Regions from separate parts of the Sinorhizobium garamanticum genome, predicted to be linked through region 3. Evidence: riboswitches for the same ligand, from Rfam matches in the RefSeq annotation. Region 3 holds a riboswitch; each other region holds the start of a gene.
What was found. Region 3 has a riboswitch for cobalamin ahead of PZN02_RS15280 (DUF1636 family protein). Riboswitches for the same ligand answer to the same signal wherever they lie in the genome.
Positions count from the first base shown of each region.

Region 1 (9,813 bases), 210 kb from region 3:
TGATGTAGCGGACATCGCCGATGTCCTCGATCACCGCGTGGTGAATATGGCCGCAGATGACGCCCTGCGCGTCGTGACGGCGCGCCTCTTCGGCGACGACCTTCTGGAACTCGCCGATGAAATTCACAGCGTGTTTGACCTGCAGCTTTGCCCACGACGAGAACGACCAATAGGGCATGCCGAGACGGCGGCGGATCGCCGCCAGCCCGATATTAATGGCGATCGCCATGTCGTAAGCCCAGTCGCCGAGATAAGCGAGGACGCGCGCATTGCGCACCACGACGTCGAATTCGTCGCCATGCAGGACGAGATAGTTGCGCCCGTCTGCGGCTTTGTGCATGTAGCGCTGGGCCACCTCGATGCCGCCGAAATGCACGCCCGGAAAATCCCGCATGAACTCATCGTGATTGCCGGGAATGTAGATGATGCGGGAGCCTTTGCGGGCCTTGCGCAACAGCTTCTGGACCACGTCGTTGCACGGTTGGGGCCAGTACCAGCTGCGCTTCAGGCGCCAGCCGTCGATGATGTCGCCGACGAGGATGATGGTTTCCGCCTCGTGATGGCGCAGGAAGTCGAGCAGGTAGTCGGTCCTGGCTGCCTTGGAGCCCAGGTGGACGTCTGAAATGAAGAGCGTCCGCAGTTTCCGAACCGAGTTCTGTTGGGATACCGATGCCGCGGTCATGCCAGCCTCGTCTTGGTTGAGCCTCTTGACGCCCGTCAAAACCAGACTCGTGTTTCAGGAAGATGACACGGCGTGTGTATGCGACAATCCAGGCGCCGGAAAAGAACCGCGGCGAAACTGTACGCCGCCCGCAATTCATGCCAAAAGGCCGAGACCAAGAACGAGGAATGCAAGGCATGAACACGGGCGATAAAGCGAAACCCCAATCGGTTCCGGCGAGCGGAGACATCGATCAGCAGGCACTTTTCTTCCACCGCTACCCTCGCCCGGGCAAGCTTGAAATCCAGCCGACCAAGCCGCTCGGCAACCAGCGCGATCTGGCGCTCGCCTATTCGCCCGGCGTTGCCGCGCCCTGCCTCGCTATCAAGGACAACCCGGAAACGGCTGCCGATTTCACGGCGCGCGCCAATCTTGTCGCGGTGGTCTCCAACGGCACGGCCGTTCTCGGCCTCGGCAACATCGGACCGCTCGCCTCCAAGCCGGTCATGGAAGGCAAGGCCGTGCTCTTCAAGAAGTTCGCCGGCATCGATGTCTTCGACATCGAGATCGACGCGCTGACCGTCGATCGCATGGTCGATGTCGTCTCGGCATTGGAGCCGACCTTCGGCGGCATCAATCTCGAGGACATCAAGGCGCCGGAATGCTTCGAGGTCGAGCGGCGACTGCGCGAAAAGATGGAGATACCCGTCTTCCACGACGACCAGCACGGAACCGCGATCATCGTTGCTGCCGCCGTTCTGAACGGCCTCGAACTTGCCGGCAAGGATCTTGCCAAGGCGAAGATCGTCGCCTCCGGCGCGGGCGCGGCGGCGCTTGCCTGCCTGAACCTCCTCGTTACGCTCGGCGCCAAACGGGAAAACATCTGGGTCCACGATATCGAGGGCCTCGTCTACCAGGGACGCGAAGCGTTGATGGACGAGTGGAAGGCCGTCTATGCGCAGGACAGCGACAATCGGGTGCTGGCCGACAGCATCGCCGGCGCCGACGTCTTCCTCGGTCTGTCAGCCGCCGGCGTCCTCAAGCCCGAACTGCTTGTGCAGATGGCGGAGAAGCCGCTGATCATGGCGCTCGCCAACCCGACTCCGGAGATCATGCCGGAACTCGCCCGCGCGGCGCGCCCGGACGCCATGATCTGTACTGGACGATCCGATTTCCCAAATCAGGTCAACAACGTTCTCTGCTTCCCGCACATCTTTCGTGGCGCGCTCGATTGTGGTGCGCGTACGATCAATGAAGAAATGAAGATGGCGGCGGTGCGGGCAATTGCCGGACTTGCGCGCGAGGAGCCTTCGGATGTCGCGGCACGCGCCTACTCGGGCGAAACGCCGATCTTCGGGCCAGACTACCTCATCCCCTCGCCGTTCGACCAGCGGCTGATCCTCCGCATCGCTCCGGCCGTCGCGAAGGCAGCGGCCGAAAGTGGCGTCGCGACCCGCCCCATTCAGGATTTCGACGCCTATCTCGATAAATTGAACCGCTTCGTCTTCCGCTCTGGCTTCATCATGAAACCGGTCTTCGCGGCCGCCAAGAACGCCGCCAAGAACCGCGTCATCTTTGCCGAAGGAGAAGACGAACGCGTGCTGCGCGCCGCGCAGGTGCTGCTCGAGGAAGGCACCGCTAACCCCATCCTGATCGGCCGCCCCCAGATCATCGAGACGCGTCTGCGGCGCTACGGCCTGCGGATCCGCCCGGATGTCGATTTCGAGGTCGTGAATCCTGAAGGCGACCCGCGCTATCGCGACTATGTCGACGACTATTTCGCACTCGTCGGCCGCCGCGGCGTCATCCCGGAAGCGGCCCGTACCATCGTGCGCACGAACACGACCGTGATCGGCGCTCTCGCGGTCAAGCGCGGCGAAGCGGACGCGCTGATCTGCGGAGTGGAAGGACGCTACAGCAAACACCTGCGCGATGTTTCGCAGATCATCGGCAAGCGGGCGGGTGTTCTCGATTTCTCGGCGCTGAGCCTGCTCATCTCGCAGCGCGGCGCAACCTTCTTCACCGACACCTATGTCAGCTACAATCCGAGCGCCGAGGAGATTGCGCAGACGACTGTGATGGCGGCCGGGGAAATCCCCCGCTTCGGCATCACGCCGCGTGCGGCACTCGTGTCGCATTCGAATTTCGGCTCGCGCGACTCCGAAAGCGCTTCGAAAATGCGCGCGGCGCTGCATCTCGTGCGTGAACTCGCACCCGACCTCGAGGTCGACGGCGAGATGCACGGCGACGCGGCGATCTCCGAAATCTTGCGCCAGCGTGTGATGCCGGATAGCGCGCTGAACGGCGAAGCCAACCTGCTCGTATTCCCCAATCTGGATGCAGCCAACATCACGCTCGGTGTGGTCAAGACCATGACGGACAGCCTGCATGTCGGGCCGATCCTGCTGGGCTCCGCCCTGCCCGCGCATATTCTTTCGCCGTCGGTCACATCCCGCGGCGTGGTCAACATGGCCGCTCTTGCGGTCGTGGAGGCAAGCCATCCTGTCTAACGAACAGACACTCGTTAGGGCCGCCGACCGGGCGGCCCCTGACGTTTACCCGATCAAAATTCAACCATGAATTTAGAATGGGCAATAGTTTGCAGCGTTTACGAAATATTGCACTAGACAAAGCATGCCCCCATTACCATGCTTATCTAGGGGCAAGATTCGGTGTTGGGCATGACGGATCAACAGGCTGTCCTCGATCTATTGGACATTGTGGAGTACGGGGGCTGCGCCGAACCCGAGCAATTCTTCGCGTTGATGCGCCGCACGTTCAAGATTGCGCATCTGCTGTACCTGGAAGCGGAACCCCTTGCCGACGGCCTGAAGGTCTGCCGTCTGCACCACACGTTCGGCGCCTATGCCGCCGAAATCTATGTCTCAAAAGGCCTCTACCGCATTGATCCCATCCTGCGGCTTGCGCTCGGTGGCGTGAGACCTGTCGAATGGACGACCGCACGCCGTCGCTTTCCGGAGTGCGAACCGCTCTTTCATGCCGCGGAGGAAATCGGGCTTTCGACCGAAGGCGTCGCGCTGCCGCTTCCATCACCCGCCGGACGCATGGCGCTTCTTGCCATCAACGCCAATATGTCGCCTGCAGAATGGTCCATCTACCGGCGCTGCCATCTGCGTGACTTCCAGTTGGCCGCCAACCTCTTCCACGCATCGATGTTGGAACATGCGGCCATGGCCGGCGCGATCGATGAGCGCGACATGCGGCTGACGGGCCGCGAAACCGAGGTACTGACCTGGTCGGCGGCCGGCAAGAGCTATTGGGAGATCGCCACGATTCTCGGCATCTCCGAGCGTACCGTGCGCTTCTTCATGACCAATGCGCGTCGCAAGTTGAATGTCGTCTCCAATACGCAAGCCGTGGCGCAGGCGGTTCGCCACGCCCTGATCCCCACCATCTGACGGGTCAAATTAACCATTACCGTCGCCCCGCTGAAAAAAGCCCCGCAAATTTAGTAGGAAAAAATCTGCTTTTAAACTGTCACTATAGACAGTTACATGTGTCAGTTGAGCCTGACAGCATCTGCCCATCGCGCAAAAACGATGGAGCGAAAGATGATCAGGATTCTGAACGGCAACGCTCGCGGACAGCACCCGCGGGCCATCGACGAAATGTTCCGGCTGCGCAAGCGCGTGTTCCATGACTTCCTCAAATGGGACGTGAAGACGGACGGCGAGTGGGAAATCGACCACTACGACAAGGCGAACCCCCTCTATGTGATGTCGTACTCGCCGGATACCGGAAAGTTGCGCGGATCGCTGCGGCTTTTGCCGACCCTCGGGCCGAATATGCTGGACGACACGTTTCCGATCCTGCTTGGCGACAACCCCGAGATCCGCAGCGCCTCCGTGTGGGAATCGAGCCGCTTCTGCATCGACCCGGATATTTCGCAGGATCGCTCGTCTAATCAGGTGACGGTGGCCGCTGCGGAACTCATGTGTGGCGTCGGCGAGCTCGGCCTTGCCTCCGGCATCAGCCATATCGTCACGGTCACCGACGTCTTCCTGGAAAGGATGTTCCGTCGGATGGGTTGCCCCGGGGAACGCATTGGCGACCCGCACCGGATAGGCTCCGTCTTCGCCGTGGCCGTGGCGTGGGAAGTGACCAGAGAGCTGCTCGAAACGATGAAGCAGGTCGCCGCGATCGAGGGCACCGTGCTCGAGCGCCCGATGTCGCTCGAAACAGCACGGGCGGCTTGACGCTTTCTTGCCCGGGCCGCGTTCGCGGCCCGGGCCCTTCCGTCGCTTGCTGTTTGCCATGTTAACCCAAAACTTCGCCTTGACGTTGCGCTGTTACGTCAAGGCCCTATGATGTGGGAGAAACAGGAGTTGGCGGTCGTGAATGTCCTCGAAGAAGGGATCGCGCGCCAAAGCAGAAGAGACAAGCGCCAGTGTCCCGGAGTTTCGTGTCCCGGAAGCTCAGATGTGCGGCGGTCGCCTTGCTCCCGGCGCTGCTGGCGATGGCTGGCGGCGCGTCGGCCTCGACCGTTTGTGAACGCCTGAATGCACGGCTGACCGATCTTTCTACGGTCGTAACCCCGACGGCCAATCTGCGCGATTTCACCGGTGCCGTCTCCCGCCAGAACATCGAGCTCCGTCGGGCGAAGAACGAGCGACGCCGGATGGAGTGCAGCACCGGTAGTGTGGTCGTCATTGGTGGCGACAACGACGGGGCATGCGCGGCACTGGATGAGACCATCGCCCGCATGGAGGATAACCTTCAAAGGCTCAAGGCGCACCGCCGCTCGTTGATATCGGTCGACACGGGTGACACGCGCCGGCGCATTCTCGCGGCCTTGGAACTGAACGGCTGCTATGACGAGGCCAACGAGTTCCCGGATCCAGTCGACGAGCAGGACGAGTTCGCCAGCGTGGCGGTCGATGATCCCGAGCTCCATCGCAATATCCTCAGGGATCTTCCGCCGGACAGCGAAGATTATCCGTTGCTGAGTGACGACACCGAGATGCAGGACTTTCCGTTGCTGCACGAGGAGCCCATGGGCAGCCTCAGGACAATGTGCGTGCGCACCTGCGACGGGGCCTTTTTCCCGATCTCGTCAAATGCGACCCCGGCGGATTTCGCGCGGGACGCCGAGCTTTGTCAGGCACGTTGCCCTGATGCGCAGACGGAACTCTACTACCACGTCCTCGCCACGGAAGAGAGCGACCAGATGGTCTCGGCCTTGACCGGAAGGCCCTATACCGAGCTGCCTACGGCATTTGCCTACCGGGCGCGCGGGGTCGGTACGCCAGGGGTTTGCGGCTGCCGGATCCCGAATGGTGCTGTCAACCAAAATGCCGGCAAGGCGACGACAGGAAGCGAACCGTCGGTCATCACGATCAATGGCGACCGGAAGCCGGCTGCGGAATCAGCACAAGCAAAGCCCGTGCGGGAGAGGCCCTACGACCCCGCGAAAAGCAAGGTTCGTGTCGTCGGCCCGGCATTCCTGCCGCAAGAGAAAAGCGCGATCGACCTGAAGCATCCGCTCGGCCCGGGCTACCAGCCGATCCAGGACAATTGAGGCCATCTGCCACAGAAATATCGCGCTACCGACCTGCCCGCATGCTCTCTACAGCCGCGCGTCTTATCAGACGCGCAAAGGACGCTGTAGCACTTTGAATTGCTGCGTGTTTTTATCCTTAAATCAGCTACGATTTAAGGAAACATGCAGTAGGCAGTACAGATCTTCCATCTGAATTGAGGCGATTCATCATTTCTGGTCGCCCCACGATTCCTCGAAGACAAGGTCCTCGAGCGGCAGGCGCTGACGCCATCCCTTTACTGCGAGTTCCGGCTGCTGATAGAGCCGATCGACGAAACCAAGGCAGAGCCAGGCGACGATTTCGATGTGCTCGGGTATGCCGAGGATCGACTTGATCTCCTGCTCGTGGAAAATGCTGACCCAGCCGACGCCGACACCTTCGGCGCGTGCGGCGAGCCAGAGGTTCTGGACCGCACAGACGGTCGAATAGACATCCATCTGCGGATTGTGCGTCCGTCCGAGCACGACCGCTCCACCGCGCGTGCGATCGCAGGTGACGCAGATGCTGAGCGGTGCCTTGTGAATACCTTCAAGTTTCAGCGAGCGGTATTGCGCCTGTTTCTCGCCAGAGAACATCAGCGCCGCCTCCTCGTTGGCGCGCTGGAACGCCCTCCAGACCTTCTCTCGCGTCTCCTTCTGACGGACGAGCACGAAGTTCCAGGGCTGCATGAAGCCGACCGACGGCGCCTGGTGGGCGGCACCAAGCAGACGGGTGATGAGATCGTCCGGCAGCGGATCGGGAAGGAATTCGTCACGCACGTCGCGGCGTGTTTCAATGGCGCGGTAGACGGCGGCACGCTCGTCCGGCGAAAAGGCTCCGGCCGCCGTCAGGCAGCCGCTCGGGTCAGGCAGCATCGTTCGATCCCCAACAATGCACAACCTCCCGCCGTCCGCGCGGGGCCGGTCTATCTCGCCAGGCCGGTCTTCTGACTCTGGTTCATCCGGTCGCGCAGCCTTCCCAAATCACTTGAAGATTCAGTGGCAATGTTCTGAGTGAAACTCAGAATTTCTCTTCGCGCTACCGTCCCCATCACAGCGTTGGGCACGTTCCGGACTTGCACCGGCTTCCCGATTCTCCCGCCGTGGCGGGCACCTGACGGCCGCATATGGGCACAGCCACCGGCGAAAGGCAAGACGAGCCGAACGGCTCGCCTTGCCCCAAGCCTTCGCACGGCATGGAGAACCGCCGCCGCGTCAGAGTGGCGCCGCCGGATGCGGGGAGCCGTCATAGGCGCCCCAGATCGATTGGTCGAAGCAGATCACCGAACCGGTCATCAGGCCGGATTCCGCCGAGGAGAGATAGGCGCAGGCGCGTCCGACTTCGGCCGGATCGACAAGGCGGCCGAAAGGCTGGTCGGCCGCCGCCTTTTCGAGCCAGTCCGCCGGCGCGTCATGATATTCGCGCTGGATCCGATCCTCTCCTTCCGACGCCATCCAGCCGATGTTGAGGCCGTTGACGCGGATGCGATTGCGCAGAAGCGCATAGGCCGTGTTCTTGGTCAGCGTCTCCAGGGCGCCCTTCGACGCGCAATAGGCGGCAATGAAGGGCTGTCCCGCTTTGGCCGACATCGAGCCGATATTGACGATCGTGCCCTCAGTCTTCTCGCGCCGCATTACCTTCACCGCTTCCTGCATCAGGAAGAAGGGCGCGCGCACGTTGACCGCGAACATGCGGTCGAAGAGTTCCGGCGTGGTGTCGAGGATCGTGCCGCGGTCGGTGATGGCCGCGGCATTGACCAGCGCGTCCACCCGGCCGAATTCACTGTCACAAGCCGCAACAACCTTGCGGGCATCCTCGACCCGCTCGAGATCGGCCGCCACGTAAACCACCTTGGTGCCGGTCGCCTTGCCGATCTCGGCTGCTTTTGCCTCGCCCTTGGCGGCGTTGCGCCCGCAGATGACGATGCCGGTCGCGCCCCGTTCGGCAAAGAGCGCCGCGACCGTCGCGCCGAGCCCTTGCGTGCCGCCTGTCACGATAGCGATCTTGCCATCGAGACGGCCATAATTCCTGCTCATGAATCTCCTCCTTTATTGCGGTTTCAAGCCCCCGCATTCGAAGCGTCGGGAGCATCGTGGCGTTACTCAGCTTCTCTTTTTCTCCGCCTGCGCGGCCAGTGCTTCCACGAAGGCTTTGGTCTCCCAATCGGCCGCTAGCGCTGCATGCATCAGTTGTGCCTGCGTCTTCGGCGCCAGGCCGCCGAGCGGCGGGTCGCGATCGAGATTGGTCGGGAACGAATAGCCTTCGGCGCAGCAAGCAATCGCGTTGGCAATCTCGCCGGCCGAGAGCCTTCCGTCCGCGGCAAGGGCCTTCAGCGCCGGATAGAGCACCGCGCACATTCGCTCTCGATCGACCGTTTCCATCGCGCGTCCAAAGGCGGAAGAGACCTGGAGGAGATTTGCGACGCGCTTTATGTCTTTTGAGCGATTGGTGCCGGCCGCATGGAAGAGCGCCGGGTTGAAAAACACCGCATCGCCCCTCTCCAGCGGAAGCTGAACGTGATTCTCGTCGAAATATGCTTTGAACTCCGGCCTGTTCAGCGCGAGATAGCCCGGCACATAGCTCTGGCTGTAGGGCAGGAACAAGGTCGGCCCGCTTTCGAGCGGCATGTCGCAATGGGCAACGGCGCCTTGCAGCGTCAGGACTGGCGAGAGCTTGTGCACATGTGCCGGATATTGCTCGATGATCGCCGATGTCTGGAAGCCGAGGTGATAGTCCCGGTGCGCCGACTGTGCCGCGCCGCCCGAATTGACGCGGTTGACCTGCGCCGTCATCTGGTAGCTCGGCCCGAGCCATGCTTCGCTGACGAGCGCGACGACCGCGTTGGCGTAGTAGGCCGCGAAATTTTCAGGAGAGCGCAGGCAATGTTTCTCCAGTGAATTCCAGATGCGGTCGTTGGCGCCGGGCTTGGCGAAATGGTCGCCGCCGCCGCTGTTTGTGCGGTGTTGCTCCTCGATGATCTCGTCGAAGATTAGGCTTGCCTCGTCGATAACGCTCGTATCGGCGAAGGCGCGCTTGAATACCGCGACGCCCGGTCCTTCGGCCAGGACCTCGCAAATCTCCGCCAGCGCCGCGCGCCGGCCGTCATCCGTCCTGCAATCGGCGACGAGGCTGGCGCTGTCATAGAACAGGACGTTCTTCTGGCAATCGGCCGCATGCGGATAGTCGGCCGGATTGGTGCGGCGTTCGACCTCTGCGCGGAACGCCTCGATGTTGCAGGAATCCTCCGTCAGCCAAACGCGTCCGATACGCCTCCTCGCCGTGTTGTCGGTCTTCATCGGCTTCTCCTCCTACTGCATACTTCCTTAGATTGCAGCCGATTTAAGGATAAAACATGCAGCAATTCAAAGTGCCACAGCGTCCTTTGACAAGAGGCGCGGCGCTGTAGAGAGCTGCGTGCTTGCCGCCTTCCATCAACTCGACCGCACTTGCATACGGCATTTCGCACCATTATGCGAAGAAGAAGCAATCGCTGGCTCCGGAAGCCAACGCCTTTCCGCGGTCGAAGTGATCACGCCTTACAAACTGCCGGCTGGCTGACGCCGCAGCTAGGCGGCGTCCACGCTGCGAAGGAGTCACTCAGGCTTATATCGC
Region 1 is NZ_CP120373.1:3,455,679-3,465,491, reverse strand. It holds gene PZN02_RS16335 (UDP-2,3-diacylglucosamine diphosphatase) at 1-682, opposite strand, end outside; gene PZN02_RS16330 (NADP-dependent malic enzyme) at 859-3,171, shown strand; gene PZN02_RS16325 (helix-turn-helix transcriptional regulator) at 3,343-4,080, shown strand; gene PZN02_RS16320 (acyl-homoserine-lactone synthase) at 4,234-4,878, shown strand; gene PZN02_RS16315 (DUF2865 domain-containing protein) at 5,139-6,200, shown strand; gene bluB (5,6-dimethylbenzimidazole synthase) at 6,390-7,076, opposite strand; cobalamin riboswitch at 7,121-7,333, opposite strand; gene PZN02_RS16305 (SDR family oxidoreductase) at 7,416-8,237, opposite strand; gene PZN02_RS16300 (phytanoyl-CoA dioxygenase family protein) at 8,304-9,497, opposite strand; gene PZN02_RS16295 (TolB family protein) at 9,795-9,813, opposite strand, start outside.
Region 1: linked by a shared signal. The riboswitch ahead of bluB (5,6-dimethylbenzimidazole synthase) and the one ahead of PZN02_RS15280 (DUF1636 family protein) in region 3 are both predicted to bind cobalamin.

Region 2 (9,813 bases), 1.3 Mb from region 3:
AGATGCCGACCAAGCTTGGGTCAGAGACTGCGAATGATCTGGCGCAGCGCGTCGTCCCGTGCACCCAGCATCAGGACGTTCTTCAGCGCTACCTTCGGGTCCTGCGTCCGGAAGATCAGGCCGTTGCCCCGTACATTGCGGTTGATGACCATCTGCCCTTCGTCTCCGCCGGGCTCGATGGCCACGGCGAAGTACATACGCGAATAACGCCGCTGTATTCGATCGAAGAAATGGGTCTCGTCACCGAGATCGGAGAAGAAGTTCGCGAAATAGAAGGCCCAGGTGATGTCGTGAGAAGGCTCGAGATGCGTTTTCGCGGCGGTCACATGGCAGTAGCCGAGATGCGGACTGTTCGGCAGCGTGCGGTGAAAGATCATCCTCGGAAACTGGATCGATGCATGGAAAGCGTTGAGCCGCTTGTGGGTGGTCTCTCCGGCCGCCGCCAGTTTCCGCCCCGTGCGCTCGGCGACTTCCTCATGTGTCAGATAGCGCCGCTGCTCGGCTACCCAGTGCCGTCGGCGGTCGATCCGTCCGGTTCGGAGGAACTCCGCATGTGGTGTGGTCCTCGGCGCCGGCAGCGAGGCTCTCGGGGCGGCGTCATAATATCTGAGCTTTGCCATTAGCGTCGGCGCCATCCTGCACGCGAAAAGAAGTGATCCGTCTCGGAATGCTAGCCCCTCACGGTTAACAGATGATTTTTCAAACGCATTCGTCGATGGCGCTCGCTCGGGACGATGTCGCAAAATGGCCGGTCCACTTCGTGCCGGAGATGGCGCTGCCGAAAAAATCGCCAATTGCTTAAATTTTCCACTATCACATTGTTTATAATGAATAATCTTGATGGCTGCTTCGCGATTGAACACGAGAATATCGTGTCGTCTTTCCGGAAGCGGATGTCGTCAATCGGCAAATGGAAAGACACTGCGCGCGCTTAGATATGAACACTCAAGGTGCCGCTCCAGGGAGGGCGGAGAATTGGGAAGCCGGTCAGATCCCGGCGCTGCCCCCGCAACGGTGGTGGAGCGAAAGCCACGGCAAAAGGCCACTGGACGGTGTGTCCGGGAAGGCGCCGGGCGGGTCCCTCTGGGGCCGCTCCAGAGCCCGGAAACCAGCCTTGGGACGAAAATCGACCGTAACTGGTTGCGGCGGGCAGCCGGATCGGAGCCTTTGACGCGCCGGCATCATTGTCGGCGTCGGTTCCTGTCCTGCCTCTCCGAACTGATGAACGAGGACAGGACATGGACATTCAGAACGATATGCTGCGCCGGCTCACAAACCGCCGTGAGGGCTATAGCCTCGACCGGGCCTTCTATACCGACCCGGATTATTACCGGCAAGACCTCGAGCACATCTGGTACAGGGACTGGCTTTTCATCGGCCACGACTGCGAAATTCCGAAAGCCGGGAACTACTTTACCGTTCAGGTCGGCGACTATCCGATCGTTGTCGTCCGCGACCGGCAGGGAACGATCCGGGCGCTCCACAATTCCTGCCGCCACCGCGGCTCGCGCGTCTGCACGCAGCACAAGGGCTCATCGGCCAAGCTCGTCTGTCCCTATCATCAGTGGACCTACGAACTGGACGGCAAGCTGCTTTTCGCGCGGCAGATGCCCGAAGGCTTCGACCCGGCTCAGCACAGCCTGAAGCCTGTCCATTGCGAAACGGTTGGCGGCTACATCTTCATCAGCCTCGCCGACCAGCCGATGGACTTCCAGCCGTTCCGTGAAACGGCCGCAGCCTACCTCGCGCCGCATCGCCTTGGCGAAACCAAGGTCGCCTATGAGAGCACGATCGTCGAAAAGGGCAATTGGAAGCTTGTCTGGGAGAATAACCGCGAGTGCTATCATTGCGCTGCCAACCATCCGGAGCTTTGCCGCACCTACCCGGAAGCCCCGACGGTGACCGGTGTCCAGGGTGCGATGGATGATCCGGAGATCGGCTCCCATTGGGAAAGGTGCGAGGCAGCGGGGCTTCCGAGCACCTTCAGGATTGCGCCGACCGGCCAGTTCCGGATGACGCGGATGCCGCTGATCAACGGGGCTGAGAGCTACACCATGTCCGGACACGCGGCGGTCCGCAAACAGCTTTCCGCGGGCGTCAGCGAGCGCGGGATCGGCACGCTCTTGCTCTTCCATTACCCGACCACCTGGAACCATGTGCTCGGCGATCACGCGATCACCTTCCGCGTGCTGCCGCTCGGGCCGGAACTGACGCAGGTCACCACCAAATGGCTGGTCAGCAAGGATGCCGTCGAAGGTGTCGACTACACCATCGAGGATCTCATCCACGTCTGGACCGAGACCAACGACCAGGATCGCCAGATCGTCGAGGAAAACGCCTTTGGCGTCCGCTCGCCGGCCTATGAGCCAGGCCCGTATTCGGCCGAGCACGAGGGCGGCGTGATGCAGTTCGTCGAATGGTACTGCAACTTCATGCAGAGCCGGCTGCAGGGCGACGTAGCTCCTCTCTCGCGGGTGGCATAACCATGGAAATGGGCTCTTCCTTCCGCCATTTCGATGAGTTGCACCCGTGGATCGATCGGCAGCATATGCTTGAATGCATATCGTCCGTGGTCGAGACCACGGACGTGATGACCTTCACCTTCCGCTCGGACAAACCTGCCTGGTTCCGTTATCTGCCGGGGCAGTTCGTCACGCTGGAACTGCCCGTCGGCGATGAACCGGTGATGCGCACCTACACGCTGTCATCCTCGCCATCCCGTCCGCTCTCGGTTGCCGTTACCGTCAAGGCGCAGCCGGACAGCATCGGCACGCGCTGGATGTTCGACAATCTGAAACCGGGCATGAGGCTGAAGGCGCTCGGGCCGCTCGGGGATTTCAGCTTCGTTCGCCATCCGGGTGAGAAATACTTATTTGTCTCGGCCGGCTCGGGTGTCACGCCGATGATGTCGATGACGCGGTGGATGGCGGACTGCGCGCCCGACACGGACGTCACCTTCATTTCCTGCGCGCGCCGGCCGGAGGATCTCCTGTTTCGCTCCGAACTGGAGGTTCTCGCCCGGCAAATGCGGCGGCTCAATCTCGGGTTTCTCGTCGAAGGTCATGAGGCGCGCCACGGCTGGCACGGGCTGCGTGGTCGCATCGATGCGACGAAATTGCCTCTGCTCGCGCCGGACTTCCTGGAGAGGACGGTGTTTTGCTGCGGGCCTGAACCCTTCATGCGCGGCGTCAGGGAGATGCTGAAGGGCGCCGGCTTCGATATGGTGCGCTATCACGAAGAGAGCTTCCAGCCTGCCGCTGCACCGGCGGCCGAGGAGCTTGCGGTGCGCGCCGGACCCGGCGCCGGGGCCTCGGCGGAGGCGGCGCGGGTAACCTTCACCATGAGCGGCAAGGACGTGACGGTCGTGCCAGGTCAAACCATCCTGCAGGCGGCCCGCGCCAACGGCGTCCGGATCGGCGCTGCCTGCGAGGGCGGCATCTGCGGTACATGCCGGGTGATGAAGGTCGCCGGCGATGTCGAGATGAATCACAATGGCGGCATTCTCGATGACGAGATCGAGGAAGGCTACATCCTTGCCTGTTGCTCGCGGCCGCTCGGCGACGTGCAGATCGAGGCGTAAGGGCCGCGGCTTCCTGGAACGGGGCCTTAGCGCCGCTCCGCCTGGTGGGGCAGGTGTGCTTCGGCTGCTTTTACGGCAATCGAGCCGGTAACGGTCATGTCGACGCCGCTGCCGGACTTGCTTGCGGCCGTCGCGCGGCTGACGAGGAAGGCAGGCCGATCGAGGGAGACAACCGCCTTGGCGCTGGCCGCCGGCGCCGTCCCGCGCGTCGCCGAGGCGACAACGGTCAACACCGGCGGTTTCTCGGGCAGCAGGGCGCCCTGTGCCCAGACGGCCTTTAGCGCGGAGGCCGACATGGCGGCGACGTTGACGTCGATATCGTTAAGCGTGCCGGGCACCCGGTAGGGGCAGCGCCGCTTGCCACAATTGTGCGAAGAGGAGAACTGCCAGAGGGCGTAGCTGTCCCAGTTCCCCATCGGAAAGACCGTGCGGATGTCCGGCTTATAGCGGGCGTACCAGAGCGGAAGACGCGACAACAGCCGGTGCTTGTAACGGTTGGCGGCGATGTATTTCGCGGTGATGTGGTTGGTGTAGAGGATCGGGTAGCGGCCGGTGCGGGCCCTGATATGCCCGGCGAAGATGGCGGCGTCCTCCAGCGACATGAATTTTTCCGGATCGATCCCCTCGAGGTCGAGGACCATCACCTCGTCGTCACGGGGATCGGCATAGTCGAGGAAATGGTTGGCCTGATCGACAGGATTTCCGGGCCGGGCCAGATGATAGGCGCCCCAGAGCAGCCCGTGCGAGCGGGCGATCATTCGGCGCGTCTGGTAGAGTTCGCGGCTGACGGCGTACTTGCGCCACATCGTCTTGCAATGGGCGACCGTATCGCCGCCATGATCTCCGGTGCAGGAAAAACTTTCGGGCAGGCCGTCGGAGGCTTTCGCGATGAAGCCGACGATGCGCTTGTCCTTCAGCATCGCTTCCCAGTCGATGCTGTTCAATTCATAGGCATCGACGATGATGGCGTTCTGCCGCTGCTTCCAGGGTTCGAGATCACGCGCGTGAACATGCACCGCCGCGAAGGTCAGGCCCATAAGGGCCGCCAGGCGCAAGATCATCCCCCAGATCGAGAGTCCCCGCTTTTCCATTCTCTGAGATTGCCGACATTAGCGTTAAAAGGTCGTAAATCTCAGCCCCCTGTCGATCCTGCGCGAGACGATCGCTCCTGTACACCGACCTCCAGCAGAAGCGTCATGCGCAAGTTCGGCTTTGGATTGTGGCCGATCTGACCGGCAAAATCCTTGCCGAGGCGGTTTTCATCCCGCCATCCGTCCACTAAGTGTTGCGATGGCGAGGTGCAATCGCCGGCTGCATGTTCCAAAAAGAGGGAAAAAACCCGGTACTTATGCGTCCTCCGCCGTTGATTTCTGGCTTTCGGTCATGGAGGAAACCATGAAGACAATGACTGGGAAGTGGCTCTCGGCGGCGTTCGCCGCCTTGTTGCTGGCGACGTCCGCCGCACCGTCGCAGGCTTTCACACCCACGCCTCCAAAAATCGAAGCTGAGAGCGAAGTCACCGACGTCCAATACCGGCCGCGCGGATATTATCGCTACGGCGACCGTTATTATTACAACGGCTACCGCGGCTATCGTTACTATCGCCCTGGCTATCGCTATTACGATGGCTGGTGGTACCCAAGGGGAGCCTTCGGCACTGGCGTGATTATCGGCGGACCGATCGTCCGTCCACCGGTCGCCCGTCCGCCGGTTGTTCGCTATGGCAACAGGCACGTCGAATGGTGCTATGCCCGTTATCGCTCTTACAGGGCTTATGACAATACCTATCAGCCCTATGGCGGCTCGCGGCGGCAGTGCTATTCGCCCTACAGCTGAGGCGACCTGACTTAAAAGCCGGATGACGAAGGCCGCAGAGTTGCGGCCTTTCCACTGCGAACACCGCTGTGTCCTACAGAATGCCGATCCGGCGGAGAATGAGCCAGGCAAGGCCCATGGAGAAGGCGATGATCAACGCCGCGTAGAGCGTGCCGCTTCCATCGGCGAAGGGCAGGGCTCCCGTGTTCATGCCGAAGAAACCGGTCACCAGCGTCGGCGGCAGAAGGAACGCCGTCATCAGCGACAGAATATAAAGATGCCGATTGGTCTCCGAGGAAATCTTGCTGTCGATTTCCTCGTGCAGAAGCCTCGCGCGTTCCTGGAGTGCGAAGACATCCCGGTCTACCGCCTCCAGTCGATCGGAAAGCCTCTCGGACGCGTCGATGAAACCCGGCGGCACCTCGTCCTCCTCCGATGCCCCGGCCCGCCGCAAGAGGGCGAGAATGGTCCGCAGATGCCGATGCAGTCGCACCACAGTCCTGCGCAGCGGTGCCAGCCCTGGTTGCTGCCTATGGCCAGCCTCTCCGTAGACATGATCCTCGATGACATTCAACTCTTCGGTCAGTTCCAGGACGAGTGTGATCAACGTTCTCTGGAACTCGACAACCAGCATTTCGAAGAGGTCGATCGGCCGGTTGCATTTGGCGCTTTTCTCGACGGCCGCCTTCACGCGGTCGAGGCTGCGCAGCGGGTGCAGCCGCGTCGTGATGATGATCTTGTCGCTGACCGCGAAATGCAGCCAGCCGATCGTCTTGGTGACCGCGTCGAACGTGCGCTCGAAGTCCACCAGCGTTCCATGGACAACGTCCTCGGAAACGGTGATCGCAGCCTGTGTGTCGTGACTGGTCAGCGTGGCGATCGCGGCCTGCGGCAGTTTGCTGATGCGTTCGATCAACGTGGGCGTGCGCGCATCGCTGAGCGCCAGGTGCAGCCAGACCCAACCGTCGCCTGCCGAGAGGCTCTCTACCGAGGCGTCGGCTGCGATGCGCTGGCATCGGCTTTCCCCCGGTATGAAGCGGTAGGCCCAGACAAGGCCCGGTATCTCGGGAGAAATCAGGTTCATCGCAGCGCCTTGCCGAGGGCAATCCGGACTCGGCTTCTAATCGCCCTCGATGACAGTTTTGTTACAATCCTACGCAGTTCGAACCGACTGCAATTGACGTTGACGTTTACGTAAAAATAAATAGTGTCGGTTTGAACAGGACGCGCAGCGTGGTCGACAATGGCAATGGCTGCACGGGGAGGATATCATGTACAAGGCACCCGTCGACGAGATCGCATTCACACTGAAGCACGTGGCCGGCATGGCCGAGGCGTTGGACGCCGGTGTTTTTGGTGAGCTTGGTGAGGATTTGGTCGATGCGATCCTTGCGGAAGCCGGGCGTTTTGCGACGGAAGAGGTGGCCCCCCTTGGCGACGTCGGTGACCGGCAGGGCGCGCAGCTCGTCGACGGTGCGGTCAAGACGCCGGATGGCTGGCGCGATCTCTATCACAATTGGATCGACGGCGGCTGGAACGGACTGACAGCGCCCGAGGCCTTCGGCGGGCAAAACCTGCCGCACATGCTACACGTCGCCGCGATGGAGATGTGGAACGCCGGCTCGCTGGCGTTCGCGCTTGGCCCCACCTTGACCATGGGCGCCATCGAAGCCCTGGAAAAGCACGGCTCCGAAGCGCTGAAGGCGACGTATCTCGCGAAAATGGTTTCGGGCGAGTGGACCGCAACGATGAATCTGACGGAGCCGCATGCCGGCTCCGATCTGGGCGTGCTCAAGACGCGGGCCGAACGTCGCGACGACGGCAGTTATCGCATCTTCGGCCAGAAGATTTTCATCACCTGGGGCGAGCACGACTTCACCGACAACATCGTCCATCTCGTGCTCGCGCGCCTCCCGGACGCGCCCGCCGGCACGAAAGGCATTTCGCTGTTTCTCGTGCCGAAGTTCCTTGTCAACACCGACGGCTCGCTCGGAGCCCGCAATGATCTTTTCTGCCACTCGCTCGAGCACAAGCTCGGTATTCACGGGTCGCCCACCTGCACGATGATCTATGGTGACGGCAAGTTCGGCGACGAAAAGGGTGCGGTCGGCTATCTGGTCGGCGAGGAGAACCGTGGCCTCGCCTGCATGTTCACGATGATGAACAACGCCCGGCTCGCTGTCGGCATCCAGGGTGTCGCGATCGCCGACGCGGCCACCCAGAAGGCGATCGACTATGCCAAGGAACGCACGCAGGGCCGGGCGCCCGGCTGGAGCGGCGAGGGCATGAGCCCGATCATCGAGCATCCGGACGTCGCCCGCATGCTCTTGACGATGAAGGCGCTGACTCAAGGGTCGCGCGCGATCGCTTATGCCTGCGCCCACGCCGTCGACATGGCGCACGCCAGCAAGGGCGACCAGGCCCGCCATTGGCAGGAGCGTTCGAGCCTGCTGACACCGATCGCAAAGGCCTTCGCCACCGATGCCGGCGTCGATGTCGCGTCCCTGGGTGTCCAGGTGCATGGTGGCATGGGCTTCATTGAGGAAACCGGGGCCGCCCGGTACTTGCGCGATGCACGCATTGCGCCGATCTATGAAGGCACCAACGGCATCCAGGCGATCGATCTCGTCACCCGCAAACTGCCTTTGTCCGACGGTGCACATGTGCGCGACTTCATTGCCGAACTGAGTGAGATCGCCGCCGCTGTCAGGGCCACGAACAGGAAGGGCTTCGGCGAGACGGCGGTGCGGCTCGATGCTGCGATCGCCGATCTCTCCGACGCAAGCGAATGGCTGCTGGCTGCGCTGGGTGGCGGAAAGCTTACTGATGCGCTGTCCGGTGCAACCGCCTATCAGCGTCTCTTCGGGCTCGTGCTGACAGGCGCCTATCTCGCCAAGGGCGGGATGGCGGACGCCGGCGACGGAAAGGAAGATGCGCGCATCGCGCTTTGCCGGTTCGCGGCGGAGAACCTGCTCGCGGAAACAGGCGCGCTCAAGGATCGCGTCGTTAGTGGCGCCGCAAGTCTTGCAGCCGCGCGCGTCGCTCTCGTTTGACGTGGAAGGGGAACTCATGACCGATCATGTGCTTGTAGAACGCCCGGAGGCCTTCCCCGGCGTCCAGGTTATCCGCTTCAACCGGCCGGAAAAGAAGAACGCTATCACGCGCGAGATGTACGCGAAGATGACGAACGCGCTGACGGTGGCGGGAACCGATCCGGCTGTCCGGGTCACGGCCTTCCTCGGTACGGAAGGATGCTTTTCCGCCGGAAACGACATGGCCGATTTTCTCGCCTTTGCCCTGGGCGGGACGATGGGGACCGAGGTGCTCGAGTTCCTGCGAGCGCTTGCGGGCGCGAGAAAGCCGGTCGTATCCGGCGTCGACGGCCTGGCGATCGGCATCGGCACGACCATCCATCTTCACTGCGACCTGACGGTTGCTTCAGCACGCTCGGTCTTCAAGACACCCTTCGTCGACCTCGCGCTGGTGCCTGAGGCGGCATCCAGCCTGATCGCGCCGCGCATCATGGGGCACCAGCGCGCCTTCGCGCTTCTCGCCGCTGGAGAACCGCTCGCGGCCGCCGATGCCTTGCAGGCCGGGTTGATCTGGAAGGTCGTCGGCCAGGAAGCGGTGGAGGAAGAAACGCTCTCGCTCGCGGCGCGCCTCGCCAGGAAGCCGCCGGAGGCTCTGCGCATCGCGCGTGACCTCATTCGTGGGGATCGAAGTGACGTGCTCGCTCGCATCGACGAGGAGGCTCAGCACTTTGCGGCGCAGTTGAAGAGCGCGGAAGCGCGGGCGGCCTTCGAGGCCTTTATGCGCCGCTAGAGCCCTTCAGGGTTAAATGGAAGCAGTTCTGCCGGAGCAGGTTTTCGTCAGGGCAGAGGCGATCGGCGAAGGGGCGTACTCGGATGTACGTCTGAGCCGATCGCCTCTGAGCCTGGCGGAAAGATGCCCGGCCCTTCGGGTTGGCTGAAACGGGCCGCCTGATCGGCCGGCCGGCTTGGCCGTATGCTTTGGCTACGCCGCGCGCCGGCCGGTCGACCATCCGACTCCGTTTGAGCCAACAGAACTGTTTCCATTTAACCCTGAAGGGCTCTAGTTCCGCGGCGATTTCGAGCCAGTTTCGGGTGCGCGACAGCCAATCGCGTGTCGCGCGTATGGCGATCGCATTGCCGCGGATATCCTCAACTTGCATATGTCAATTTTAATCGGTTCTTAAATAGCAGTCGCTAGCGTGCAGCCTCAGTAGGCCTTCCCCTCGAGCATCCCGGCTTCAAAGTGGAAACACGAAAAAGCGGACAAGATGTTCCGAAGAAGAGCGCCGGGCGTCCCTGAGAACAGGCGGACGCCTGTCGCGCGGGCGGCCCTGGCCGCATGAAGCATGGCCGGTTTTGCCTTCGCGGCATGTCCATCATTTTCCC
Region 2 is NZ_CP120373.1:324,617-334,429, reverse strand. It holds gene PZN02_RS01650 (DUF6656 family protein) at 21-620, opposite strand; cobalamin riboswitch at 932-1,131, shown strand; gene PZN02_RS01645 (aromatic ring-hydroxylating oxygenase subunit alpha) at 1,239-2,483, shown strand; gene PZN02_RS01640 (FAD-binding oxidoreductase) at 2,486-3,580, shown strand; gene PZN02_RS01635 (glycoside hydrolase family 25 protein) at 3,607-4,671, opposite strand; gene PZN02_RS01630 (BA14K family protein) at 4,985-5,416, shown strand; gene PZN02_RS01625 (transporter) at 5,490-6,479, opposite strand; gene PZN02_RS01620 (acyl-CoA dehydrogenase family protein) at 6,667-8,448, shown strand; gene PZN02_RS01615 (crotonase/enoyl-CoA hydratase family protein) at 8,465-9,217, shown strand.
Region 2: linked by a shared signal. The riboswitch ahead of PZN02_RS01645 (aromatic ring-hydroxylating oxygenase subunit alpha) and the one ahead of PZN02_RS15280 (DUF1636 family protein) in region 3 are both predicted to bind cobalamin.

Region 3 (9,813 bases):
GATCACCTGGCGGTGGCGGATGGCATAATCGAGATAGTCGGCATCGCCGAGTTCGGTGAAAAGTTTTACCGCCATCGTCTGGTCGGTCAGGTTTTCCGAATGTTCGAAGGGCATGTAGAAGAAGGCGCGCCATTCCTTCGGGACCGCCAGATCCGCGCTCGCGCCGATGGCGAGATTCGCCTCGCGCAGCGCCAGGCAATCGGTGGCGAAGGCGAGCGGCGAACCGCGATACATGTTGCGCGGCAACTGATCGAAGAGAAGGACGGCCGCAAGCCAGTGTTCGGGCGTCGCCCGCCAGACGTCGTCGAGCTTTCTCGAAAGCGCCAGATGCGAGGCCTGGAAGCGCTGCACGCATTGCCGGTCAAGCTCAGCACTCGGCGTGAACCACTGGTCGTAGGATAGCTCCGTGAACCAGAATTTCAGAACCTCTTCCGGCGTGCAGATCGCGATCTCGTCAGTCATTCAGCGCCTCTCGTGAACTCCGGCCATCAGATAGGGGCCGATCATGCGGTTTCCACAGCCGATCATCAACGGTCCTTCCGATCGGAGGCGAAGAATTGCCGCAGGCACAGTGGCTTCTATACCCAAGGAGCGGCCTCCTCACTCCTTCAGTCGGGCGGTGACGCACGACCGCCTCCTGTGCTCGTCACAGGAATGAGGAGAGTTTGTTGCGGTGGCTGCGCAAGAACCTCAAGCGACGCATGCGTCGGCGGTGCTCAATATATGACTCCAATAAAGTGAGTGAGGCGCGGCGGAAGCGCTCCGCACCGCCGGAAGCCGCTGCTGGTTCCCGGACATGCGACGCTGTCGGCTCACCGCCGCTGGAGCAGTGCCCGCCCGATGGGTTTCGGCGGCTCGGCGCGCAAAACCAGCGAGGTCGTCACCGCCCCGAACCTCGCGATGGAGTCGACGATCGTTTCGAGTTCTCCAGGCGACGGAACGAGCACCTTCAGGAGAAAGCAATCCTCACCGGTCAGCCGCAGCACTTCCACGATCTGCGGCATCTCGGCAAACTGCTTGAGGCAGGGCCGGATGTTTTCATGCGTCGTGCGCAGCCGGATGACAGCCATCATGCCCAATCCGAGGGCGGCGGCATCGACGCGGGCGCCGAAACCGAGAATGAAGCCGCGCTCCTCCAGCCGCTTGACGCGCTCGGACGTTGCCGGCTGGGAGAGCCCCACCCGGCGCCCGAGTTCCGAGATCGCGATGCGTCCGTCCTCCTGCAGCGTTTCGAGGATGGCGATGTCGGTCGGATCGAGCACGCGATGATTTTCCAAAGTGATATCCGGCCTTCAATTCATCGGAAATCGGAGCGGTTTTCCGATAGTTCTGCATTCCAGCCGAAAAGGAAAGCCGTCATCTTCTTCCTGGACAGCCATAGGAGAAATCATGACGAGCATCATCATCCTGCCAGGGATCGGCGGCTCCGGCGAGGCCCACTGGCAGACACTCTGGGAGGAACAAGATCCGCGAATGCAGCGGTTCCGGCCGACGAATTGGGACGAGCCGGACCTCACCGACTGGATTTCCGCGCTGGAGCGCTCTGTCGCCGCGGCGCCCGCGCCTCCCGTCCTCGTGGCGCACAGCCTCGCCTGCCTCCTCGTCGCACACTGGCAGCAGGCTTCCGCTCTTCCCGTCGCCGGCGCGTTCCTCGTCGCAGTGCCGGATCCACAGGCCGCCGCCTTTCCGAACGAGGCCAAGGGCTTCGCGAACCCACCGACGGAAGCGCTTCGTTTCCCTCCCTCATCGTCGCCAGCGCCGACGACCCCTACGGCCCCCTCGACTACGCCCGCCTCCGCGCCCGCCAATGGCAAAGCCGCCTCGTTGAAATCGGCGCGCGCGGCCACATCAATGGCGAAAGCGGACTGGGTGACTGGCCGGAGGGTTTGAACCTGCTCACGTCGTTTGCCGCCGGATGCGCGAAGATGACGGAGCGCCGAGACCGCGCCTGATAACGGAGTTTCCAGCGCCGTGTCCCGCGATGGCACATGACGTTGGAAACGTACCTCACCCCCGTCGCTTGAGGATGGCGACGAAAGCGAGGCCGCCGGCAAGGCCGGTGACGACGCCGAGCGGCATGTCCTCGGGCGCCATGACGACGCGGGCGACGAGGTCGGCAACGATCAGCGTAAGCGCGCCGGCAAAGGCCGAAAGCGGAATGACGCGGACATTGTCGCTGCCGGCGAAAAGACGGACAAAATGCGGGATCATCAGCCCCACGAAGCCGATCGCGCCGGAGAAAGCCACCATGACGCCGGTGAGAAGCGCGGTGATGACGAAGAGCATCAGGCGGAAGCGGCGCACCGGAATGCCGAGCGTCATCGCCGTCTCGTCGCCCATGGCGAGCGCGTTGATCTCTCGCGCCCGAACTGTGAGCCAGCCGAGTGAGACGGCGAGTGCCAGCGCCGGATAGACGAGATGCGGCCATTGCGCGAGGCCGAGGCCGCCGAGCATCCAGAAAATCACTGTGTGTACGGCGCGCGGATCGCCAAGGAAGATCAGCAGGTTGCCGGCCGCCGTCAGCGTGAAGGCGACGGCGACGCCGGAAAGCACGAGGCGATCGGCACCGGTGCCGATCACGCGGGTGACGAGCGCCACCAGCGCCGTGGCGCCGAGCGCGCCGGCGAAGGCGAACAGCGGCACCGTCGCGAGACCGAGGATAAGGCCGGTGTGGAGCAGCGCGACGATCGCGCCGAGCGCCCCGCCAGCCGAGACGCCGAGGAGATGCGGGTCGGCAAGCGGGTTGCGCGTCACCGATTGCAGCACCGCGCCGGTGACCGCAAGCCCGGCGCCCACGAGCCCGGCAAGCGCCACGCGCGGCAGGCGCACGTCCCACACGATGCTTTCGCGGCCGGCCGACCACAGGACCTCGACGCTGCCCGGCACAATCTTCGCGGCAATGATCGACCAGACGGTCGCGACCGGAATCGGCGCCGAGCCGAGCGAAACGCCGGCGGTGACGGTCAGGCAGAGCAGGAGCAGCGCCGCGAGGATGAACAGTGCGGTTTTCACGTGGGGTTGGAACTTTCCGGTTTCTCGGTTTTTAGGGATATGCCGATGCGGACGCGCCATCATCGAATCGTTAGAAATCATAGAGTTGCAGAACCTTCTTCATGCATGTGAAGATGCATTGCGTGAGGGGAGGCGCCTTATCTCGCACCTCCCGGTCGCGGCTGTGTTCGGCAGCGTCGCGGTGCGGGCAGGTGTGCATCCTGTGCTTCTCACAGGAACCCAGCAGCGCCGCGTCGGCGGCGCGGGCAACTCCGCTTGACGCCACGACAGCAGCGCTTTTGCCTTCGCACGGTCCAGCCAATCCACTTCCTGTGCCGCGGCGCTGATGCTCCCTTTGAAAACCCCAATGCGAGTCATTCACGGTGCCGACGCACCGTAGCTGGATCCCTCTGACAAGCACATGGATGAGGTGGGTGTGGTGGCCGCACCCAACCAACTGACTTGTGACTTGGTGGGAGGCGGATTTTGGGCAGCGCGCATACAACTCAACTGACTTGGCCGGGCGGCTGTGCGCCGCAAAACTACTGACTTGATGATGTGGCTGCTCGTCAAACCTCGACGCCACGGCCCCTCACATCGCCTCGGCATGAAAACTCTTCGCCAGCCGATGGATCGCCTCGAAGTTGCGCGGGCCTGGCGTCGCCTCGACATAGTCGAGCACGACGAAACGGTCGTTCTTCACAGCGTCCACGTTCTTGAAGGCCGGGTTGCTCTTCATGAAGGCGATCTTCTCATTGGCGGTCACCTCGCCGTAATTGACGATGACCACCACTTCCGGATTGCGGTCGATCACCGGCTCCCAGGAGATCTCCGTCCAGCTCTTCTCGACGTCGTCCATGATGTTGACGCCGCCAGCCGCCTCGATCATCGCGGTCGGGATGCCGTAGCGCCCGGAGGTGAAGGGCTTTTCCTCGCCGGAATCATAGACGAAGACACTTGCCGGCCGCCGCTCGGCGCCCTTGATCCTGGCAGTGATCTCGGCAAGCTCAGCGCGGTAGCCCGCGACCAGCCCTTCCGCCCTGTCCTCGACGCCGAAGATGCGGCCGAGGTTCAGGAGGTCGATGAACATATCCTCCATCGTCGGCTTGCCCTTCGCCATGATGTGGATGCAGCTCTCGGTCAGCTCGTAGACCTTGATGCCGAAGGGCGTGAGTGTTTCCGGGGTCACCTCGCCGCCGACCTTCATGCCGTAGTTCCAGCCGGCAAAGTAGAAATCGGCGTCGGCATTCAGCAGCACCTCCTTCGTCGGATATTTTTCGGCGAGTTCGGGCAGCTCTTTGACGCCCTCGCGCAGGCGCTCGTCCAGCGTCTTCCAGCCGGAAACGCCGGTGTAGCCGACCATGCGATCCTGCAGCTTCAAGGCCAGCATCATCTCCGTCAGATTGACGTCGTTGGAGATCGCACGCTTGGGCGCGGCATCGAAGGTGACCTCGCGGTTGCAGCTCTTGACGGTCACGGGATGGGCAAGCGCGGGGGCTGCGGCAAGGACAAGCGCGCCGGCGGCAAAAAGAAATCTCTTCATCGGATGGCTCCTGTGGAACGGGAGGATCGCGCGGCGGGCATTGCGTCGGGCCGCGAGAGTGTGAAGGAAAAGCGGGAAACACGGCCCGCGGCATCGGCATGCGCGGTGGCATGAACGCCGAAGGCGGCAGAGAGCGCCGCGGGCTTCAGCACCATCTCCGGCGGGCCGAAGGCCGCAAGCCGCCCCTCCGTCAGGATCGCCACATCGGTCGCGAACTCGGCAGCGAGGTTGATATCGTGCAGCGTCGTGACGATCGTCAGCTTCAGCGTCTGCAACAGATCGAGGATTTCGAGCTGGTGGCGGACGTCGATGTGGTTGGTCGGCTCGTCGAGGATGATGATCCTCGGTTCCTGGGCAAGCGCCCGGGCAATCAGCACCCGCTGCTTCTCGCCGCCCGAAAGCGTGGCGAACTGGCGGCGTGCGAGATGGGTAAGGTCGAGATGTTCGAGCGCATGCGCGACCCGCTCGCGGTCGCCATCGCTCCAGCCGCTGATCCCCTCACGACGCGGGATCCGCCCCATCATCACGACGTCACGGACGCTGAAGGGGAAATCGCCCGGCATTTCCTGCAAGACAACCGCAATCGTCCTTGCCGCTTCGCGCGCACTCATCGCCCAGAGGTTCACGCCGTCGATCTCGATACGCCCGGCCGTCGGCTCGACCGCCCGATAGAGGCAGCGCAAGAGCGAGGTCTTGCCGGCGCCGTTCGGGCCGATGATCGCGAGCCGGCTGCCCGGCGCGATCGAAAAGCCGATATTGCGAACAAGCCGAAGGCCGACGCGCGGCCCCCATTCCAGCTTTTCGACGCGGAGGGCCGCGCCTGTTTCGAGGCAGCTCATGATACCCTCCCCGCGCTCATTGCAGCCGCCCCGCGGTCTCCTCGGAGACGAGGAGCGCCGCCGGTATGCGCGCAAGGCTCTTGCCGTTGAGATCCAAAGCGTGATGCGGAGAAGCGTCAAACGCCTTCCCTTCGGCACAGGCGGCGGCGAAGCTGACGAGATCGTCGATGTCTTCGTCCGGCGAGATGTCACCGAAAAGATAGGTCGCCTTGCCGGTCGCCTGGAAGGCGATGGTGCATGGCCGGGTGCAGGCCGCCATCGCGACAGTACCGGCGATCGAGAAATTCCCATCGAGCGGCCGGCCGAGCGCGGAAACGCTGCGGTTCAACTGCGCGAGCAGCTCGGCGCCGGGCCGGCATGGCCCACCGGTGAAGCGGCAATCGGTGCAGAGGGTTATCTTGTGTTGTCGGAAGTCTGAATTCGCCATGGCTTGTCTCCGCCGGGCTGGGCCGGAGAGAAAATGGCGAAGATGCAAGGAGACGGTTGCCCGCCAAGCAGAAGCCAGTTCTTTTCCATCGGAACACCCCGTCCGTTGTGGTTGATCGGTTCGATGGCAGGTCTCCTGGCTCGCGGGTCGCCGCGCATTCACGTCTTCCCGGCTTTTCGCCAGTGACATGGTGTGAATGCGCTTTCCGCTCACAGTTGCGGGGGCAGCCACGGTTTCGGCCCCTCCTGGGTCGTCCTCACCGTGTTCCCTTTTCAGCCGCTTCCGGATCACGAAAGCAGCACCATCACGCCCTTGGTGACATGAATCGCGGCGTGAGGCAACCGGCGGATGAGGTAAGCAAGGAGATATCAACATGGGTGGGTGTCTCGCAGTGGCCGCTCTTGTTACTAAATAACATTACGTCTCGCAAGACGAGAACGTCAGCGCGAGCGGTTATTGCGCTCCCGCACCAAAGTCCTTGGGCGGCGGAGACGCCTGACAGCGTGGAACAAGCACCTGCCTCACACCGAAAACAGGTTCTCCGCCATGAAATCCACAAAGACCCGAAGTTTGGGTGAGAGGTAGCGGCTGGAAGGCCAGAGGATGCGAAATGGACCGGAATGTTCGACGTGGTCGTCGAGCACGCTGACGAGCGTGCCGTCACCAAGCTGGCGGCGGATCCCGACATCCGGCAAGCAGGCGATGCCGAGCCCCTGCTCTGCCATATAGATCAGCGGCTCGATCGTGTTGACGACCGCCGTCGTCGGCAGGTCGATGTCGCTCTCCCCGCGCTTGAGCGGCCAGCGTTCGAGCTTGCCGCTGGTCGCGTAGCGATGCTGCAGGCAGGCATGGGATTTCAGGTCTTCCGGTGTACGCGGCACGCCCCTTCGCGCGAAATAATCGGGCGAGCCGACGAGCATGAGGCGAAAGGTGCCGAGCGAGCGGATCATCAGCCGCGAGTCGCTGACCTCCCCGGCGCGCACCACGGCGTCAAAACCTTCGTCGATCACGTCGACGAGCCTGTCGCTGAAATCGAGGTCGAGCTCGATCTCGGGGTAGGCGCGCATGAAGGCCGAAAGCGCCGGCATCATCAGCATACCGATGAGCGGCATGCTGACACGCAGCTTGCCGCGTGGCGCGCCCTGCGTCTGGGCAATCTCCTGTTCCGCCGCCTCGACCTCCGAGAAGATGCGCCGGCAGCGTTCGAGAAATAGCGCCCCTTCCGGCGTCAGCGTAATCGAGCGGGTCGAGCGATGGAGGAGGCGCACGCCGAGCCGTTCCTCCAGCCGTGCCACCGCCTTGCCGATCGCCGAGGACGATACGCCCAATTGCTGCCCGGCAAGCGTGAAGCTGCGGGCGTCCGCGGCCTGGACGAAAGCGTTGAGCGATCCGAGACTGTCCATCTACCAAACCCCATTTCGGACATTATTGCCCGATGTGCTCGGAATTGTAGCGCATTTTTCGGCTACATCGAGTGGCTTACCTTCAACGAACGCGGCAGGCCGGCCTTTCGGAGCCTCCTTGCCGTCCATGATTTCACTGAAGGAGAGGACCATGTCCCAGATTTCAACAGCACCACAGCACCACAACCGGTTCGACTATTCCGCCATCATCGATCGTCCGCCGCTCAACTGGCCCGGCGGCGCAAGGGTTGCGGTCTGGGTCGTGCCCAATGTCGAGCACTTCCTGTTCGACCGGCCCTCGAGTTCCATCACGCAGCTGACCGCCGGCTTCGTGCCCGACGTGCTGAATTATTCGTGGCGCGATTTCGGCGCCCGTGTTGGCATCTGGCGGCTGATGGAGGTGATGGAGAAATATGGGGTCAAGGGTACCGTGGCGCTCAATTCCGACGTCTGCGACCACTATCCGCGCATCATCGAGGCCGGCAAGGCGCTTGGCTGGGAATGGATGGGTCACGGCACCAACAACTCGACGATGATCAATGGCCAGCCAGAGGAAGAGGAGCGCCAGATCATCAGAACGGTGATCGAAACGATCGAGCGACGCACCGGAAAGAAGCCACGCGGCTGGTTGAGCCCCGGTCTTACGGAATCGCACCGCTCGCTCGACCTCCTCGCCGAAGCCGGCATCGAATATGTCGCCAACTGGGTCAATGACGAGCAGCCCTACCCGATGCGGGTGAAGAACGGCTCCATGCTGTCGCTGCCCTATTCGGTCGAGATCAACGACTTTGCCGCCTTTCTCGAACAGGGCCAGAGCGGCGAGGCTTTTGCGCAAACGATGCGCGACCAGTTCGACGTCCTCTACGAGGACGGCGCGAATACGGGCCGGGTCATGGCGATCTGCCTGCATCCCTTCCTGATAGGCCATCCCCACCGCAGCAAGCATTTCGCGAGCGCGCTGGCCCATATCACTTCGCGTCGCGAAGTGTGGCTCGCGACCGGTGGCGAAATCGCCGACTGGTACAACAGGAACTATCTGGACCAAGAGACGGCCCCTGTCGACCGTCAATATGCTAGTGCAGCGGCCAGACCCACATCAGCATCGGCACGGCAACGAGCACGATGACGGCGGAGAGCGGCAGGCCGAGGCGCGGATAGTCGCTGAAGCGGTAGCCGCCCGGTCCCATGACCAGCGTGTTGCACTGATGGCCGATCGGGGTGAGGAAATCCGAGCCCGCGCCGATCGCCACCGCCATCAGGAAGGCATCCGGCTTGTAGCCGAGCGCGGCGGCAAAGCTCGCGGCGATCGGCGCCATGACGAGCACCGTAGCGGCATTGTTGAGGAAGGGCGTGACCGCCATCGCGGCGATGAGGATGAGCGCCAGGGCGCCGCCCGGCGGCAGGTCAGCGGCGATGCCGCTCAGCCAGCCGGCGATCAGGTCGGAGCCGCCGGTGGTGCGCAAGGTGTCGCTGACCGGAATCAGCGCCGCGAGCATTACGAGGATCGGCCCGTCGACCGCACGGTAGACGTCGCGCAGCGGGATGACGCGGAAGATGACCATGGCGAGCGCCGCCGCGAAGAAGGCAACCGGCACCGGCACGACGCCGACCGCCGTCGCCCCCATGGCGGCGGCCAGCACGATGAGCGGCACAGTGGCGCGGCGGATGGTGCCGAGCAGGATTTCCCGCTGGGCGAGCGGCAGGCAGCCGAAATCTTGCAGGAAGGGCGGCAGGTCGCGCCGCGTCCCCTGCAGCACGACGATGTCGCCGGCCTGCAGCCGGATACTGCCGAGCCGCTGCTTCAGCCGTTCGCCCTGGCGGCTGACGGCAAGCAGGTTGATGTTGTGATTGTTGAAGAGCGCAAGCCGCTGCGCCGACATGCCGATGAGCGGCGAGCCGCTGGCGATCACCGCCTCGATCGCCTCGATATCGGCCGGCGCCTTGCCGTTGTTGGATGCGGGCAGACGGTCGCCGGGAATCCTGAGCTTCGCCTGGGAGACGATGCGGTCGAGTGCCGCCGGCCCGCCTTCGAGCAGCAGGATATCGTCCGCCTCGATAATAGCGTCCGGCAGCGGCGCCAGGTGCGTGCCGCGGCGGAAGATGGCGATGACAACCGCGCCGCCGTCACCGAGCTTGACGAGATTGCCGAGCGGCTTGCCGATCATCGGCGAACCGGGCACGACGACCGCCTCGGAGGTATAGTCGGTGATCTCGATCGCCTGGTTGACGGAAACCTGCTGGCTCTTGCGCTCCGGCACCAGCCGATAGGCGAAAAGCAGGAACACCGCGCCGACCAGCGCCACAGACGCGCCGACCGGGGTGAAGTCGAACATGGTGAAGCTCTCGCCGGTCAAGTCCTGCCGCATCCTCGACACGACGACATTGGGCGAGGTGCCGACCTGGGTCATCAGCCCGCCGATCAGCGAGCCGAAGGCCATCGGCATCAGGAAGACCGAGGGCTGGACATTCGACCGCCGGGCGAACTGGAACGCGACCGGGATCATGATCGCCAGCGCCCCGATATTCTTGATGAAGGCGGAAAGCACCGTGACGGTGACGACGAGAAGCGCAAGCTGCGCCCTTACCGACTTAAGGTCCGGCAGGAAGCGC
Region 3 is NZ_CP120373.1:3,244,996-3,254,808, reverse strand. It holds gene PZN02_RS15310 (DUF924 family protein) at 1-462, opposite strand, end outside; gene PZN02_RS15305 (Lrp/AsnC family transcriptional regulator) at 813-1,277, opposite strand; partial or broken gene PZN02_RS15300 (RBBP9/YdeN family alpha/beta hydrolase) at 1,390-1,952, shown strand; gene PZN02_RS15295 (FecCD family ABC transporter permease) at 2,008-3,012, opposite strand; gene PZN02_RS15290 (ABC transporter substrate-binding protein) at 3,584-4,534, opposite strand; gene PZN02_RS15285 (ABC transporter ATP-binding protein) at 4,531-5,373, opposite strand; gene PZN02_RS15280 (DUF1636 family protein) at 5,390-5,800, opposite strand; cobalamin riboswitch at 5,909-6,121, opposite strand; gene PZN02_RS15275 (LysR family transcriptional regulator) at 6,322-7,203, opposite strand; gene PZN02_RS15270 (polysaccharide deacetylase family protein) at 7,355-8,329, shown strand; gene PZN02_RS15265 (SLC13 family permease) at 8,277-9,813, opposite strand, start outside.